DNA from 4 places in the Caecibacter sp. AF58-12pH5A genome. Region 3 is predicted to be linked to each of the others. Evidence: riboswitches for the same ligand, from Rfam matches in the RefSeq annotation. Region 3 holds a riboswitch; each other region holds the start of a gene.
The links. Region 3 has a riboswitch for S-adenosylmethionine ahead of PGX44_RS02185 (MetQ/NlpA family ABC transporter substrate-binding protein). Riboswitches for the same ligand answer to the same signal wherever they lie in the genome.
Positions count from the first base shown of each region.

Region 1: linked by a shared signal. The riboswitch ahead of PGX44_RS08460 (putative sulfate exporter family transporter) and the one ahead of PGX44_RS02185 (MetQ/NlpA family ABC transporter substrate-binding protein) in region 3 are both predicted to bind S-adenosylmethionine.
Region 2: linked by a shared signal. The riboswitch ahead of PGX44_RS05030 (methionine ABC transporter ATP-binding protein) and the one ahead of PGX44_RS02185 (MetQ/NlpA family ABC transporter substrate-binding protein) in region 3 are both predicted to bind S-adenosylmethionine.
Region 4: linked by a shared signal. The riboswitch ahead of metK (methionine adenosyltransferase) and the one ahead of PGX44_RS02185 (MetQ/NlpA family ABC transporter substrate-binding protein) in region 3 are both predicted to bind S-adenosylmethionine.

Region 1 is NZ_JAQDBC010000017.1:2,801-6,391, reverse strand. It holds SAM riboswitch class I at 1,405-1,511, shown strand; gene PGX44_RS08460 (putative sulfate exporter family transporter) at 1,605-3,083, shown strand; gene PGX44_RS08455 (hypothetical protein) at 3,144-3,353, shown strand; gene PGX44_RS08450 (DUF6198 family protein) at 3,528-3,591, shown strand, end outside.
Region 2 is NZ_JAQDBC010000007.1:16,390-19,980, reverse strand. It holds gene putP (sodium/proline symporter PutP) at 1-862, shown strand, start outside; gene hpf (ribosome hibernation-promoting factor, HPF/YfiA family) at 1,024-1,548, opposite strand; SAM riboswitch class I at 1,774-1,873, shown strand; gene PGX44_RS05030 (methionine ABC transporter ATP-binding protein) at 1,962-3,005, shown strand; gene PGX44_RS05025 (methionine ABC transporter permease) at 2,986-3,591, shown strand, end outside.
Region 3 is NZ_JAQDBC010000002.1:202,748-206,338, forward strand. It holds gene metF (methylenetetrahydrofolate reductase [NAD(P)H]) at 1-813, opposite strand, end outside; gene PGX44_RS02185 (MetQ/NlpA family ABC transporter substrate-binding protein) at 859-1,692, opposite strand; SAM riboswitch class I at 1,787-1,881, opposite strand; T-box leader at 2,124-2,376, shown strand; gene PGX44_RS02190 (energy-coupling factor ABC transporter ATP-binding protein) at 2,423-3,235, shown strand; gene PGX44_RS02195 (energy-coupling factor transporter transmembrane component T family protein) at 3,235-3,591, shown strand, end outside.
Region 4 is NZ_JAQDBC010000011.1:31,787-35,377, reverse strand. It holds gene metK (methionine adenosyltransferase) at 1-1,106, opposite strand, end outside; SAM riboswitch class I at 1,195-1,299, opposite strand; gene coaBC (bifunctional phosphopantothenoylcysteine decarboxylase/phosphopantothenate--cysteine ligase CoaBC) at 1,379-2,608, opposite strand; gene rpoZ (DNA-directed RNA polymerase subunit omega) at 2,622-2,831, opposite strand; gene gmk (guanylate kinase) at 2,845-3,462, opposite strand; gene remA (extracellular matrix/biofilm regulator RemA) at 3,467-3,591, opposite strand, start outside.

The DNA of each region.
Region 1 (3,591 bases), on a different contig from region 3:
GGAGCCCTCAAAAAAGGGCTCCTGTTTTGCATAGCCTTCCCTGGGGGGAAGGTACGCGAGGCGCAGCCTCGTGGGGAAGAGGCGAAATGAGCCGCCATAAAGGTGATAGACAAAGCGGGGAGAGTCCGCGAGGCGCAGCCTCGGGGGAGAGAGGGAAACGGTACAACCATAACGTGGATAGACAAAAAGGGGAAGGTACCCGTTGCGCAAGTAATGGGGGAAAGAGGCGTAACGCCCCCGTGCGGGCGTTACGCCGTCACTACTCCATGCGTGAAAAAAATTCACGCATGGAGCCAATCCCGTGCGCGTGTTACGCCGTCACTACTTAATGCGTGAAAAAATTTCACGCATTAAGCCGATCCCGTGTGCGGGCGTTACGGCCTAATCACTCCGAGCTTGAAAGAATTTCAAGCCCGGAGCCAACGGGACAACCATAACGTTAATTAATCACTAATCGACGGAAAACCGAAGCACCCATAACGCCCACATCCCTTGAAACCTACGAAAAAAATTGATACAATACACATGAGGAACTGAACTACCTAGCATCTTCAGTGGAAGGTACTGTGGTAGAGGCACCTCTATAGGAAAAACTGTAGAAAAGGAGTCTATGCAGTATGGTGGCTTTGGAGAAAGCTACTGCTGCATAGGCTCTTTTTGTATTTTCAGCAGATTAAAAAATTCTCTCGATTTTCTCTTTTTCATAAGCAAAACAAAAATTCCTCACACCCATCAGCCCATTGAACTCCCAAAAAAGCTCTCACGCCAGCCCTTCATAACACCCAATCCGCCTTGTACACGGACTTGTCCTTATCCAACTACGCTGGAAAATGACACGTTCCTGCAATATACGCAGAAAATCTTCCTGCGTGTCATGCGCTGCAGTTCATCGCTCGTGTTACGGCAGGACAATTCCTTTAGAAATGACGGAAACTGCGAGGCCTTTCTTCGTGTGGCAAGGGCAACACATTCATAGAATTACAACGACGCCACGCTTCACGAGGGCGTTTTTTTCTTTTTCAGATAGGGAAATACATGTATATCCCACACGGACATGATAGAAATTTGTACAACTATACCTGTACCGTTGCAGAAAGCTAAATGCTGTTATTCCTAGGTCGCTAGTCATAAAAAAGCCTGATTATAGGCCTTTATGAAGTACGTGAAAAAAGTTTCAACTTTTAGAACTTTATTCTAAAATCCCTCTTGACAAGACGCAACGCATAGTGTACCATAACCGTAAACATTGCAATGTTTGCTTCACCAATTCAAAAAAGAAAATTCTGCTGAGGGGCAGAAGAGGGGTATTAATCATGACTTACGTAAAAAATTACATCATGTGTTGTTGTTGTAGCTCCTAGTGTGCTGATACAACAAGAACCGTATCAAAACTGAATTGCACACAAATCATCCAGAGCAGCTGAAGGACTGGCCTTATGACGCTGCGGCAACCTCCTGTGAGGGCAGGAAGGTGCCAATTCCAGCAGGATCTAATACCTGACAGATGAGTAGGGGTTAAGTGCATGGCATATGCGCGTACTATCTGTCTGGGTAGTGCGCTTTTTTTTACAAACAATCATAAAAAGATAGGGGTGTTTTCGTATATGGCACAGGGGACATATACAGAGGCTGCGCATCGTTCCAGCCTCTTAAGCAGTGAAGATTGGTGGGCCGTGTGGCTCGGGTTATTTATATCCGTACTCGGCTCTAGCCAGATTTTAGGTATTAACGTATTAGGCTGGGTGCCATCCTTTGGCGTCTGGATCGATCCGCTTCAAGCCGTCAAGGCCAATTCGGGGGAATTTGCCTGGCTCGGCGGACTGGGCTCCGTAGTGGCAGCCTACCTTTTCGTCTTAGCCGTTACGACCATTGGGGCCTACTTCATGGGGACAAAAGTAAAGAAATTCGCCCTCGGCCTGACCGTCATTTACTGGATTACTATTATTTCCAACATTATTGGCAACTACGCCTACTTGGCCGCTACGCCGAACAAGCGCGAAGCCTTCCAGATTCCCTGGTCCTTGAGCTTGGGCGAACTGGGCTTCGTCGTGGCTCTCTTAGCCGGACTCATTATTGGCAACTTCTTTCCTAAGATTTCCCGTTTTCTTTCAGACGCCGCCAAGCCGGAATGGTACATCAAGACCGGCATCGTCATCCTTGGCATGAACATCGGCATCCAGACCATCAGCGCCATGAGCCTGGCCAGTACGGTCATCATCCGTGGCATGTGCGCCGTCGTCGAAGCCTACCTCATTTACTGGCCTGTGGTTTACTTCATTGCCCGTAAGTTCTTTCACTTTACGCCTGAATGGGCAGCACCGATGGCGTCAGGCATTTCCATCTGCGGCGTCGCCGCAGCCATTGCTACAGGCAGTGCAATCCGGGTCCGGCAAATCGTACCGACCATCCTGGCTTCCGTCATTATCGTTTTCGTCGCCGTAGAGCTTTTGGTCCTGCCCTTTGCGGCAGCCTTCTTCCTTTCCGGAGAACCTATGGTAGCCGGCTCGTGGCTCGGCCTGGTCGTCAAGAGTGATGGCGGTGCCGTCGCCTCCGGTGCCATTGCGGACACACTGATCCGCAACGCAGCCCTGCAGCAATACGGCGTGAACTACCAGGAAGGCTGGATCCTCATGGCCACGACAACATCAAAGGTCTTCATCGATGTCTTCATCGGCGTCTGGTCCTTCATCCTCGCCGTCGTCTGGTCCGTCTACCACCTCAACAGCCGCACGGCTCAGGGCGGTAGCGCACACGTATCAAAACGGGAAATTTGGGAACGCTTCCCGAAATTCATCATCGGCTTCGTTGCCGCCTTGGTCCTCATGTTTGCCGCCGGCTATGTCTTCCCGGACATCGTCTCTGCAGCTAAAGCAGGCGCCGGCCAGGCCAACCTCCTGCGCAGCATCTTCTTCGGCCTTTGCTTTTTCTCCATTGGCCTCGTCACCAACGTACGTAAGCTCTGGCACGCAGGCCTGGGCCGCGTCGTCGGCGTCTATGCCATTGCGCTCGTAGGCTTCATCATCTGGGTCGGCCTCATCATTTCCTGGATTTTCTATCACGGCATCGTACCGCCAACTGTTTAAGCAAGAGGGGACACATTTCGTAGTATCAACATATCGTAGATTTTAGAGGGGGAATTACACATGGCAGCAGAACGCTTAGCAACAGCAGACGAATATTATTATAAACATCAGAACAACGAAATCAGCGTAGAACGGAACCGCGCAGAAATGGACCTGGACGAAGACGAATACTTTCCCTTGCAGCCCATTGAAAAGAAACTTTGCGCGTACTCCTTTGGCCCGGGCATCGTCCTCATGGCCGCATTCATCCTGGCCTTTGAAGTAATCTAAGCTTCACCCGGGAAAAGAACGAGGAATTTTAAAAGAGCCTGTGCACACCAGCTTCGGGGGAAGCTCGTAGTGCATAGGCTCCTTTTACATTTTCAGGCAATCAAAACATTTCTTCCCTAGCTTTGATCTTTTCCACATAGGCAGCTGCTTAGCACTGTGCCGATGAATATATCCATGACCGCCATATCGGCCGCCCTGTGCCTGGTCACCATGGGAAAACTGAACGGCGTTCGCGAAG
Region 2 (3,591 bases), on a different contig from region 3:
CATGACCCGTGTCGCTTCCGATTCGCCGCAGCTCCTGCAGCTCGTGCCCGATACGTCCGTGACCGGCGTCATTGCCATCATCTCAGCCATTGGCTGGGGCGTAGGCTACTTCGGCCAGCCCCACATTCTCGTGCGTTTCATGGCTATTGGTGATCCGCAGGAACTGAATAAAGCCAAACACATTGCCATGACCTGGGTTATTATTTCCCTGGCCGCTGCCGTTCTCGTCGGCCTCGTCGGTAAGGTCGTCCTCGATACTCCGCTCCAAGGGGCCGATGCAGAAAAAGTTTTCCTCGTCATGAGTGAACAGCTCTTCCCGCCCTTCGTAGCTGGTCTCATCTGGTCTGCCGTGTTGGCCGCCATTATGAGTACGGCATCGTCACAGCTTCTGGTTACGGCATCGGCCATTTCCAAGGACTTCTACAATGCCTTCATCCGCAAGGATGCCAGCGACAAGGAACTGATTCTCGTGAGCCGCATTACGGTTCTCGTCGTCGCTGCCCTGGCCATCATCCTCGGCCTCGACCCGAACAACTACATCCTCACCATGGTTGCCTACGCCTGGGCTGGTTTTGGTGCCGCCTTTGGTCCGTGCATCCTCCTTTCCCTCTTCTGGAAACGGATGACCAAAAACGGTGCCCTGGCAGGTATTGTCGTCGGTGGCCTGACGGTCCTCATTTGGAAACAGTTTGCCTGGTTCGGCCTTTACGAAATCGTGCCGGGCTTTATCTTCTCCCTCATTGCCATTTACGTCGTCAGCAAGCTGGATGCACCGCCCAGTGCAGAAATCCAGGCTGAATTTGACCAGGCCGTGAGCTTGAAGCAAAAAATCACTCTCCTCAAAGGAAACGACGAAAAATAATAGAACTGCAAAACAGCCGTATCAGGCCCGTCCTGGTACGGCTGTTTTTTATATAGGCCCGGCAAATCCGCGCCAGGGAACATTAGAAAAAGGGTCCAGACTGCGAAGTCTGAACCCTTTCTGTATGGCACCTGAGATGACAGGAAAAAAAGTGATCACTATTAATATTCCGGTTCGATTAAGCCATATTTGCCGTGTTTCCGTTTGTATACGACGTTAATGGCTTCCGTTTCCGAATTGAGGAAAACAAAGAAATCGTGGCCGACGAGATTCATCTGCAGAATAGCTTCTTCTACGTCCATAGGACGGGCAGCGAATTTCTTGACACGGGCAATTTCAAAATCTTCTTCCGGTACAGCCGGTCCTTCGACCATAGCATCATGGAAGGAGCCGCCCTTCATACGGCGGGCAATCTTTGTTTTATACTTATGAATCTGGCGGATCATCTTATCGTACACCAGATCAATAGCGGCATACATGTCATCGTTGGCTTCTACACCACGGAGGACGACGCCGTCTACCTTCAACGTGATTTCTGCAATTTTACGATCTTTTTCGACGGAAAGAAGAGCCTGCACATTCACTTCATTTTCGAAGTATTTCGTTACCTTTTTTTCATGTTTCAAAACGTAATCTTTTAATGCCGGTGTAATTTCCAGATTCTTACCTCTAACGATTGTTGCCATAAAAAATCCCTTCCTTTCGCGAGGAGCCTCATTTTTCAAACCATCCATGCTTAAGATTTGAATACTTCGCTCCTGATATATATAGTATTCCACATCACTTTGTTAATTCCTGCTAATCCGAGGAAAAAAATTATAATTATTTTTTCTTTCTCGAACGGTATTCCAATTTAGATATTGACAAGGCCCTGTCCCCGTGCTATGATACAGGACAGTAATTCCATAGTGTATTCATCCAGAGCAATCGAGGGAATGGCCCTATGACGTTGCGGCAACCCCCTACGTGGGAAGGTGCCAAGTCCAGCGGAATGTATCCGGCAGATGAAATGATCGCAGTAATTCTACCGTCAGCATCTGTTGACGGCTTTTTTTATGAAATAACGATCACTAGGAAAATTAAGTAAGGAGTTGATCTTGTGATAACTTTTGAGAACATTACCAAGACCTACGGCGGCAAAACACACGTCCAGGCTCTAAAAGGGATCTCGCTGACCATCAACGACGGCGAAATCTTCGGCATAATCGGCAAGAGCGGCGCCGGCAAATCGACCCTCGTCCGCTGCATCAACATGCTGGAAAAACCGACAAGCGGCAAAGTCATCATTGACGACAAAGAACTGACGTCCATGTCCGACAGCCAGCTGCGGGCCGAACGCAAAAACATCGGCATGATTTTCCAGCACTTCAACCTGCTTTCGTCGCGTACAGTCTTTGATAACATTGCCTTCCCGCTGGAACTGATTGGCGCTTCCAAGGAAGTCATTGCCAGCAAGGTCGAATCCCTCCTCGAACTGGTCGGCCTGACAGACCGGCAGTACAACTACCCGTCCCAGCTCTCTGGCGGTCAGAAACAGCGTGTCGGCATTGCCCGCGCCCTGGCCAGCGATCCGAAGATTCTCCTCTGCGACGAAGCCACATCGGCCTTGGATCCGCAGACGACACAGTCTATTTTGGAACTCCTGAAGGATATCAACAAGCGTCTGGGCATTACCATCGTCATCATTACCCACGAAATGGCCGTTATCAAAGCCATTTGCGACCGCGTCGCCGTTATTGAAGGCGGCGTCATTAAAGAACAGGGCCGCGTTATCGACATCTTTGCCAGCCCTACGTCGGAAACGATGAAGGAATTTGTCAAATCTGTCGTCAATATGGAACTGCCCCAGGGCATCCGCAAGCTCGGCGTGTCTGACCAGCCTGCACCGGACCGGGATATGCTCGTACGTTTCCGCTTCAAGGGCCTGGTCACAAACGAACCGCTCGTCGTCAACATTGCCCGCAAGTTCAATCTTGACGTAAGCGTCCTCTACGGCAATATCGACTACATCCAGGATGTGCCCTTTGGCTACCTCATCGTCGTCATCATGGGCGATATGGAAGCACAGGCAAAAGCATTTGCCTACATCAAAACACAGCCTATTGAAAGCGAGGTATTAGGATATGTCCCCAGAACTCATTAAACTGATGATACAGGGCATTGAAGAAACGCTCTTCATGGTCTCTGTTTCTACTATCATTGCTGCCATCATCGGCATTCCCCTCGGTGTAACGCTGGTTATTACCGGCAAGGGCCATATACTGGAAAACCGGTTCATCAACCAGATTTTCAGCACCATCGTCAATATCATCCGCTCTATTCCGTTCATCATCCTCATGGTAGCTATCATTCCGCTGACCCGTCTCATTGCCGGCACATCCATCGGCACGACGGCTGCGTGCGTACCGCTGACCATCGTCGCCATTCCTTTCCTGAGCCGTCTCGTAGAAACGAGTATCCGCGACGTCGATTTCGGCCTCGTCGAAGCAGCCGAAGCCATGGGCGCCTCGCCCTTGCAGATCATCCGCAAGGTACTCCTGCCGGAAGCGCTGCCGACGATCATCAACAATATCACCGTGCTCATCGTCAACCTCATCGGTGCGTCGGCTATGGCCGGTGCCATCGGCGGCGGTGGTCTTGGGGATATTGCCATCCGCTACGGTTACCAGCGTTTCCAGGCTGACGTCATGCTGGCAACAATCATCATCCTGGTCATCGGTGTCAACCTG
Region 3 (3,591 bases):
AGGGCTGTTCATCGTATAAATGTGTACGCCGTCGACGCCATTAGCCAAGAGATCGACAATCTGATCGATGGCATAGGCAATGCCTGCATCGCGCAAGGCAATGTTGTCGTGGCCGTATTTGGTCAGAATCTTTTGGAACTTAAGGGGCAAGGAAGCACCGCAGAGAGTAACCATGCGTTCAATTTGCTTTTTGTTCGTCACGGGCATGATGCCTGCTTCGATAGGAACGTGAATGCCGGCCTTTTCCTTTTTTTCCAGGAAGGAATAAAAGCACGCGTTATCAAAGAAGAGCTGGGAAATGAGCTCGCTCGCCCCGGCCTCTACTTTGATCTTCAGGGCGTCAATATCGGCCTGCAAATTTTTGGCTGCCTGGTGGCCTTCGGGATAGCAGGCGCCGATGATATTGAAGTCGTCGCCGGTCTCCTGGCGGATGAAGGAAATGAGATCGCTGGCGTGGGCAAAATCGTGTTTTGGCTCAATGTCCGGCGTGCGGTCACCGCGCAGAGCAAGGATATTTTCAATGCCTTCCTTTTTTAATTCCTGCAAAATAGAGCGGACATCGTTTTGGTCCAAGTTGATGCACGGCAAGTGGGCCGCTGTTTCGCAGCCCAGCTTTTTGATGCGGCTGGCTACCTCTACGGTCCGTGTTCCGCCCTGGCCGCCGGCACCGCAGGTGACGCTGATAAAATCAGGCGACAGCTTGCTTAGCTCCGTGAGGGTAGGAAAAACCGTTTCTACAGGCATGTCCTTTTTTGGCGGAAAGACTTCAAAGGAAAAGACAGTTTTTTTGGCAAAGAGATCACAGGTTTTCATAACATAGGCTTCCTTTTTTTTGGTATAGTCTGACTGGGTTAGGCGTTAGAAGCTGGCGAGGATGGCGCCCTGATACTTATCTTCGATGAATTTCTTTACTTCCGGTGATTGCAGGGCTTGCTGGAGCTCTTTGATTTCCGGACGATTTTCATCGCCTGCCCGGACGGCCAGAATGTTGGCATAGGGCGAGTCCTTATCTTCGATAAAGAGAGCGTCCTTCAGCGGATTGAGACCGGCTTCGAGGGCGAAGTTCGTATTGATCAGGGCAATGTCTACGTCTTCCAGTGAACGGGGAATCTGAGCGGCTTCCAGTTCGACGAACTGCAGGTGTTTGTCATTTTTGACAATGTCCTGGACGGTAGAAGAGATGCTGCCGCCATCTTTGAGGCTGATGAGGCCAGCCTTTTGCAAGATCAGGAGCGCCCGGCCGCCATTGGTCGGGTCATTGGGAATGGCTACCTTGGCACCGTCCGGCAGCTGATCCAGGCTGGTAATCTTTTTGGAATAAATGCCCATCGGTTCGATGTGTACCTTGCACAGGGCTACGAGGTTGGTGCCATGTTCGGCATTGAATTTGTCCATGTAGGGCTGGTGCTGGAAGAAGTTGGCATCGATTTCCTTGTCATTTAAAGCCAGGTTAGGCTTGACATAATCGGTGAATTCGACGACGTTGAGGTCAATCCCCTTTGCGGCTAAGAGTGGTTTGATCTGTGCCAGAATTTCCCCATGCGGTACCGGCGTGGCACCGACGGTGATCTTAGTGTTGTGTGAAACCTCGTGACCGCCTGTAGGCTTATCACCGCCACAGCCGCTTAAGAGAACGGAAAAGGATAAGAGCATCGTGGCTGCAGCCAGTGTAAAAATGTGTAGTTTTTTCATATACGTTAGGCCTCCTTGATTATGGAATATATAATGAATCGATTCGGATAGAAAAGAAAAAGACCCTTTCCCGAGAGAGAAAGAGTCTGCGTTTTCTTTATCTATCGGAATTGCTTCCGCAGGAATTGGCACCGTGTAATCGGTTGCCGGGTTTCATAGGGCCAGTCCCTCCACCACTCTGGATAAAAGCGCAATGAAGCTCATCTGTACAAGTCAATCGTATAGAAGCCACTGCTAATGAAATTGTTGATATTGATTGTATCATGTAGAGAAAATTTGTCAATATAAGAAAAATGATATGACAAAAATATATAAATAGGAATACTTATATGCGAAATCCGGCACGACACATGCCCGGGCTGACGGGCTTTCCTGCCTATGCCCTTGACTTTACGGGAAAAGAACGTATAATTACAAGTAAACTATATGAGTAAGTATCGATGAACGAAACGAGTACATGTGCAACGACAGGTACAGCGAGCCGATGGTAGTGAAAGTTCGGCCCTAGGTCAGCAGATGGAATGGATTCGGGAGATGCGGCCTGAACGGTAACCAGTAGGGTTCGACGGTGTAGTTCCACCGCTATCAAAGAACCGTGTATCGCGTTATGCTGTACATGCAGAGCTGGGCTCGTACGAGCCAATGTGGGTGGTACCGCGGAAGATTCAACCTTTCGTCCCTGTCAGGGGATGGAAGGTTTTTTTATTGTCGTAAAAAGGAGAGAAGACCTATGTTAGAAATGCGGGATGTCTGTTTTCGTTATGGGAATGGGACTCCTATTCTGGAACATATGAATGTAGAAATAGGTGCCGGTGAGTTCATTGGCTTAGGCGGCCGTAACGGTTGTGGCAAAACGACGGTGACGCGGCTGCTCATGGGCCTGGAAAAGCCCGTTTCCGGTGAAATCCGCTATGATGGCAAAATTATCAATGAAGACGATGCGTCCCGGCGCAGTGCTTTCATTGGCTATGTGTTCCAGCGGCCGGAACGGCAGATGTTTCGCCCGACCGTACGGGATGAAGTCGCCTATGGGCCACAGCAGTTTGGCCGTCAGGCTGATGAAATTGAAGCCTCTGTACAAGCAGCACTGGAACAGACGGGCCTGTCGGACCTGGCCGATGCCTATCCGCCTAATTTAAACCGTGGCGAAAAACAGCGCGTTGCCATTGCCTCTGCCATTGCCATGCACACGCAGTATCTCATTCTCGATGAACCGACGAGTGGTCAGGACAGTGCCGATAAGGAAGACCTCATGCAGCTCTTGACCAAATTGAACCGTCAAGGACTGACGGTCCTCATCATCAGCCACGACATGGATATTTTCGCCGAATACTGTCACCGCGTCCTGGTCATTGGCCATCATACGAAGGCCTTTGACGGCACACCGGAAGAGCTCTTTACCAAGCGGGATGATCTCTATGATCTGGGTCTTAGCCGGCCCGATTCCGTTACCTTGTCCCTGTCCGTACCGGGCCTGCCTTATTGCAAGTCCATGAAGGATTTTACGGCAGCTATGCTGCAGAAACTAGGAGGCCAAAAATGATGCAGCGTTTTGTACCTGTAACGAAACTGATTGGCACGGCAGCCTTCTCTTTCTGGGCTCTCGTCATCCATACGCCCGTGCCGCTGGCGGTGCTGGTAGTCATTGAATTGTGCCTGTTGGCGCTGTGCGGTAATTTTAAGAGTACGAGCAAGGCCGTTTTGAGCCTGGCCGTGTTTGCCGTGTTCCTGGCCGTTGTCCAGCTCATCGGCGGCGGCTCGCTGGAATCGGCGTATGTGACAGGCCTGCGTATGCTGGCTATGACGATTGTCTTTATTATCCTTTTAACGACGACCCGTTTGCAGGATTTGACAGCTGCCCTCGTTAAACAGATCCGCGTACCCTATGAATACGCCTTC
Region 4 (3,591 bases), on a different contig from region 3:
TAGGCAGCAGTCTGGCGATAAATCGGGCGCTGCAGGTCGAGCATTTCAATGATGCCGGCCGGACGCAGGTCGAAGTGTTTGTTGATCAATTTGGTAATGACATCGTTTTCCACTTTGCCAGTGCCAAAGGTTTCTACGTGAATGGAAACCGGGCGGGCTACGCCGATGGCATAAGCGAGCTGGATTTCTACTTTGTCAGCCAGGCCGGCAGCGACGATGTTTTTCGCTACGTAACGGGCTGCATAGGCTGCCGAACGGTCAACCTTTGTGGGATCCTTACCGGAGAAGCAGCCGCCGCCATGACGGGCCATGCCACCGTACGTATCGACGATGATCTTGCGGCCTGTCAGGCCCGAGTCGCCCTGCGGGCCGCCGATAACGAAACGGCCTGTCGGGTTGATGTAGAGCTTCGTCTTTTCATCGAAGAGGCCTTCCGGCAGAATCGGTTTAATGACGTGTTCGAGGAGATCCTTTTCGATCTGTTCCCGTGTTACTTCCGGGCTGTGCTGTGCCGAAATGACAATCGTATCGATGCGGACCGGTTTGCCATCTTCGTATTCTACGGTTACCTGCGTCTTGCCATCGGGACGAAGGTACGGCAGTGTGCCGTCTTTACGTACCTGTGCCAGGCGGCGTGCCAGGCGGTGTGCCAAGGAAATAGGCAACGGCATGTATTCCGGTGTTTCGTTCGAAGCATAGCCAAACATCATGCCCTGGTCACCGGCACCGATCGTATCGAATTTATCCTTTTCCCCTTCTTTAGCTTCCAGTGCTTCGTCTACGCCCATGGCAATATCGGAAGACTGTTCGTCCAGGGAGACAAGGATGCCGCACGTATCGCAGTCAAAACCATACTTTGCGCGGGTGTAGCCAATGTCGCGGATCGTTTCGCGGACGATGTGCGGAATATCGACGTAGCAGGTCGTAGAAATTTCCCCTACGACATGTACCATGCCGGTCGTAACGAGGGTTTCGCACGCTACGCGGGCGTTTTTGTCTTTAGCCAGAATTGCGTCGAGAATGCTGTCGGAAATCTGGTCGGCCATCTTGTCGGGATGACCTTCGGTAACGGATTCAGATGTAAAGAATTCGCGGTCTTTAGCCATTTGGTGGTTCCTCCTTTAAGTACTCTATATGCTGTCAGTGTTCATGTAGTTCCGTAAAAAAAAGCCCCTCAAAAGAGGGGCTTTTACACACCCATCTTCCAGTAGTTGCTACTGTTGGATTTAGCACCTTTCACGTGTATGAAGGTTGCTGCGGCATCACAGGGCCAATCCCTCCGCCGTCTCTTGATGGAACTATATTCTGTTTGACTTGTATTAGTATAAACGAAAGAGGACTAAAATGCAAGTACTTCGCATTAAAAAAGTAAACGCCTCTATTTGTCTTCCTGAGCTGCACATTTAGCAGCAACGAGCTTGGCAGCCCGGTCGACGATAATTTCAGCCAGTTCGAACTTGGTCATTTGCTGCAGCTCTTCCATCGTACCATCTGGGAAGAGAAGCGTGCCAATGTTCGTATCGCCTTGGAAGCCTGCACCCTTGACGCTGACGTCGTTGGCAACGAGCATATCCAGGTTCTTCTTTTTCAGCTTACCCTGGCCATAGGCGAGGACGTTCGTCGTTTCTGCAGCAAAGCCGACGAGGACCTGGTGCGTCTTGCGCTGGCCCAGGCCATAGAGAATGTCCGGGTTCTTTTCCAGGTTGATCGTCAATACGTCGTCGTTTTTCTTGATTTTATCCTTAGCCGGCGCAGCCGAACGGTAGTCCGCCACAGCCGCTGCCTTAACGACCAGATCGCAGTCGTCATAGTAGGCATCGACAGCTTCTTTCATGTCCCGCGTGCTGTTCACGTCAATACGGCGGCTTACACCGGCCGGTGTCGTCAGGTTATCTGTAGAGCCACAGATCAATGTTACATCGGCGCCAGCCAGGACGGCAGCCTTGGCAATGGCAAAGCCCATGCGGCCGCTGGAATGGTTGCCAATAAAGCGGACCGGATCGATCGGTTCCCGCGTACCACCGGCCGTAACGATGACCTTGCGGCCCTTGAGAGCCGTACCCATGCAAGCCACCAGTTCAATCTGGTCGACGATGGCTTCCGGTTCAGGCAGACGGCCTACGCCAATAATGCCACAGGCCAAATGGCCGCTGGCCGGTTCCATAATATGGTAGCCAAATTTCTTCAATTTAGCCATATTTTCCTGCACGATAGGATTGAGGTACATATTGCTGTTCATAGCCGGCACAAAGAGCACCGGTGCCTTCGTAGCCATAATCGTCGTTGTCAGCATATCATCGGCAATGCCGCCTGCGACCTTGCCCAGGACGTTGGCCGTAGCCGGCGCGACGACAAAGAGGTCGGCCCAGCGAGCCAAGGCGATGTGTTCTACGTTGAATTCCTGGACTTCGTCAAACATGTGAACCGCCACAGGATTGCCCGTTATGTTGCGCAGTGTCAGGGGCGTAATGAATTTTGTCGCGCTTTCCGTCATGATGCACTTGACCTCTGCGCCGCGGTGACCTAGGAGGCTGGCAATCTGGGCTGCCTTAAAGGCCGAAATGCCGCCGGTAATGCCGAGGACAATTCGTTTGTGTTCCAGAAGCATGGCAGAGCCCTCCTTATTTGATGCCCGATTTCGGCGCTTCGTAGGTAATCTTGCCCTGATCGATTTCTTCCATCGCAATGGAGACGACTTTCGTCGTTTCTACGTCTACGAGGGGTTCGTCACCGTCTACGAGCTGGCGTGCCCGTTTAGCAGCCAGGGTAACGAGGGTATATTTGCTGTCTACGTGTTTCATGAGCGATTCGAGGGTCGGTTTAATCAACATAATGGCATCTCTCCTATTTTTTGTATAAATCTCGGACAGTCGCAATCTTTTGGGCATTACGCGACGTCTTCAGTGCTTCGGCCGTCAAAATGGCCGAGGCCTGGTCAATGGCGACCTGCAGGTCGTCGTTGACGATGAGGTAATCGTATTTTTCAATCCACGCCAGCTCGTCACTGGCTTTGGCCAAACGGCCGCAAATGGTTTCTTCTGCATCCGTATGACGGCTGCGCAGACGGTTGGCTAGTACGTCCATGCTCGGCGGTACAATGTAAATCAACAAGGCCTGGGGATAGCGCTGGCGTACCTGCATAGCCCCTTGGATGTCGATTTCCAGCATCACGTGGTGGCCCTTTTCGAGCTGGTCAAAGACGTATTTCTTCGGTGTACCGTAGTAGTGGTCATAGACCTTGGCGTGTTCGAGAAAGGCATCTTCTGCGAGCAGCTCTTCAAAATGGGGATTATCTGTAAAGAAATAATTCACGCCGTCCGTTTCTCCCGGCCGGGGATCACGGGTAGTCATGGAAATGGAGTACTCTATTTGGGGAAAGCTCTGGCGCAGGGCGTCACAGACCGTTCCTTTACCGGCACCTGACGGGCCCGATACGACGATGAGCAATCCGGGATCTTGCATACTATTACTTCCTTTCTTCTTCATCCTGCAGTTCCTCTATTTCTATCTCAGTGTCTGCCACTGCATCCTCGCCGACAGGCACAATGCGATGGGCAATGGTTTCCGGCTGCAGGGCCGAGAGTATGACCT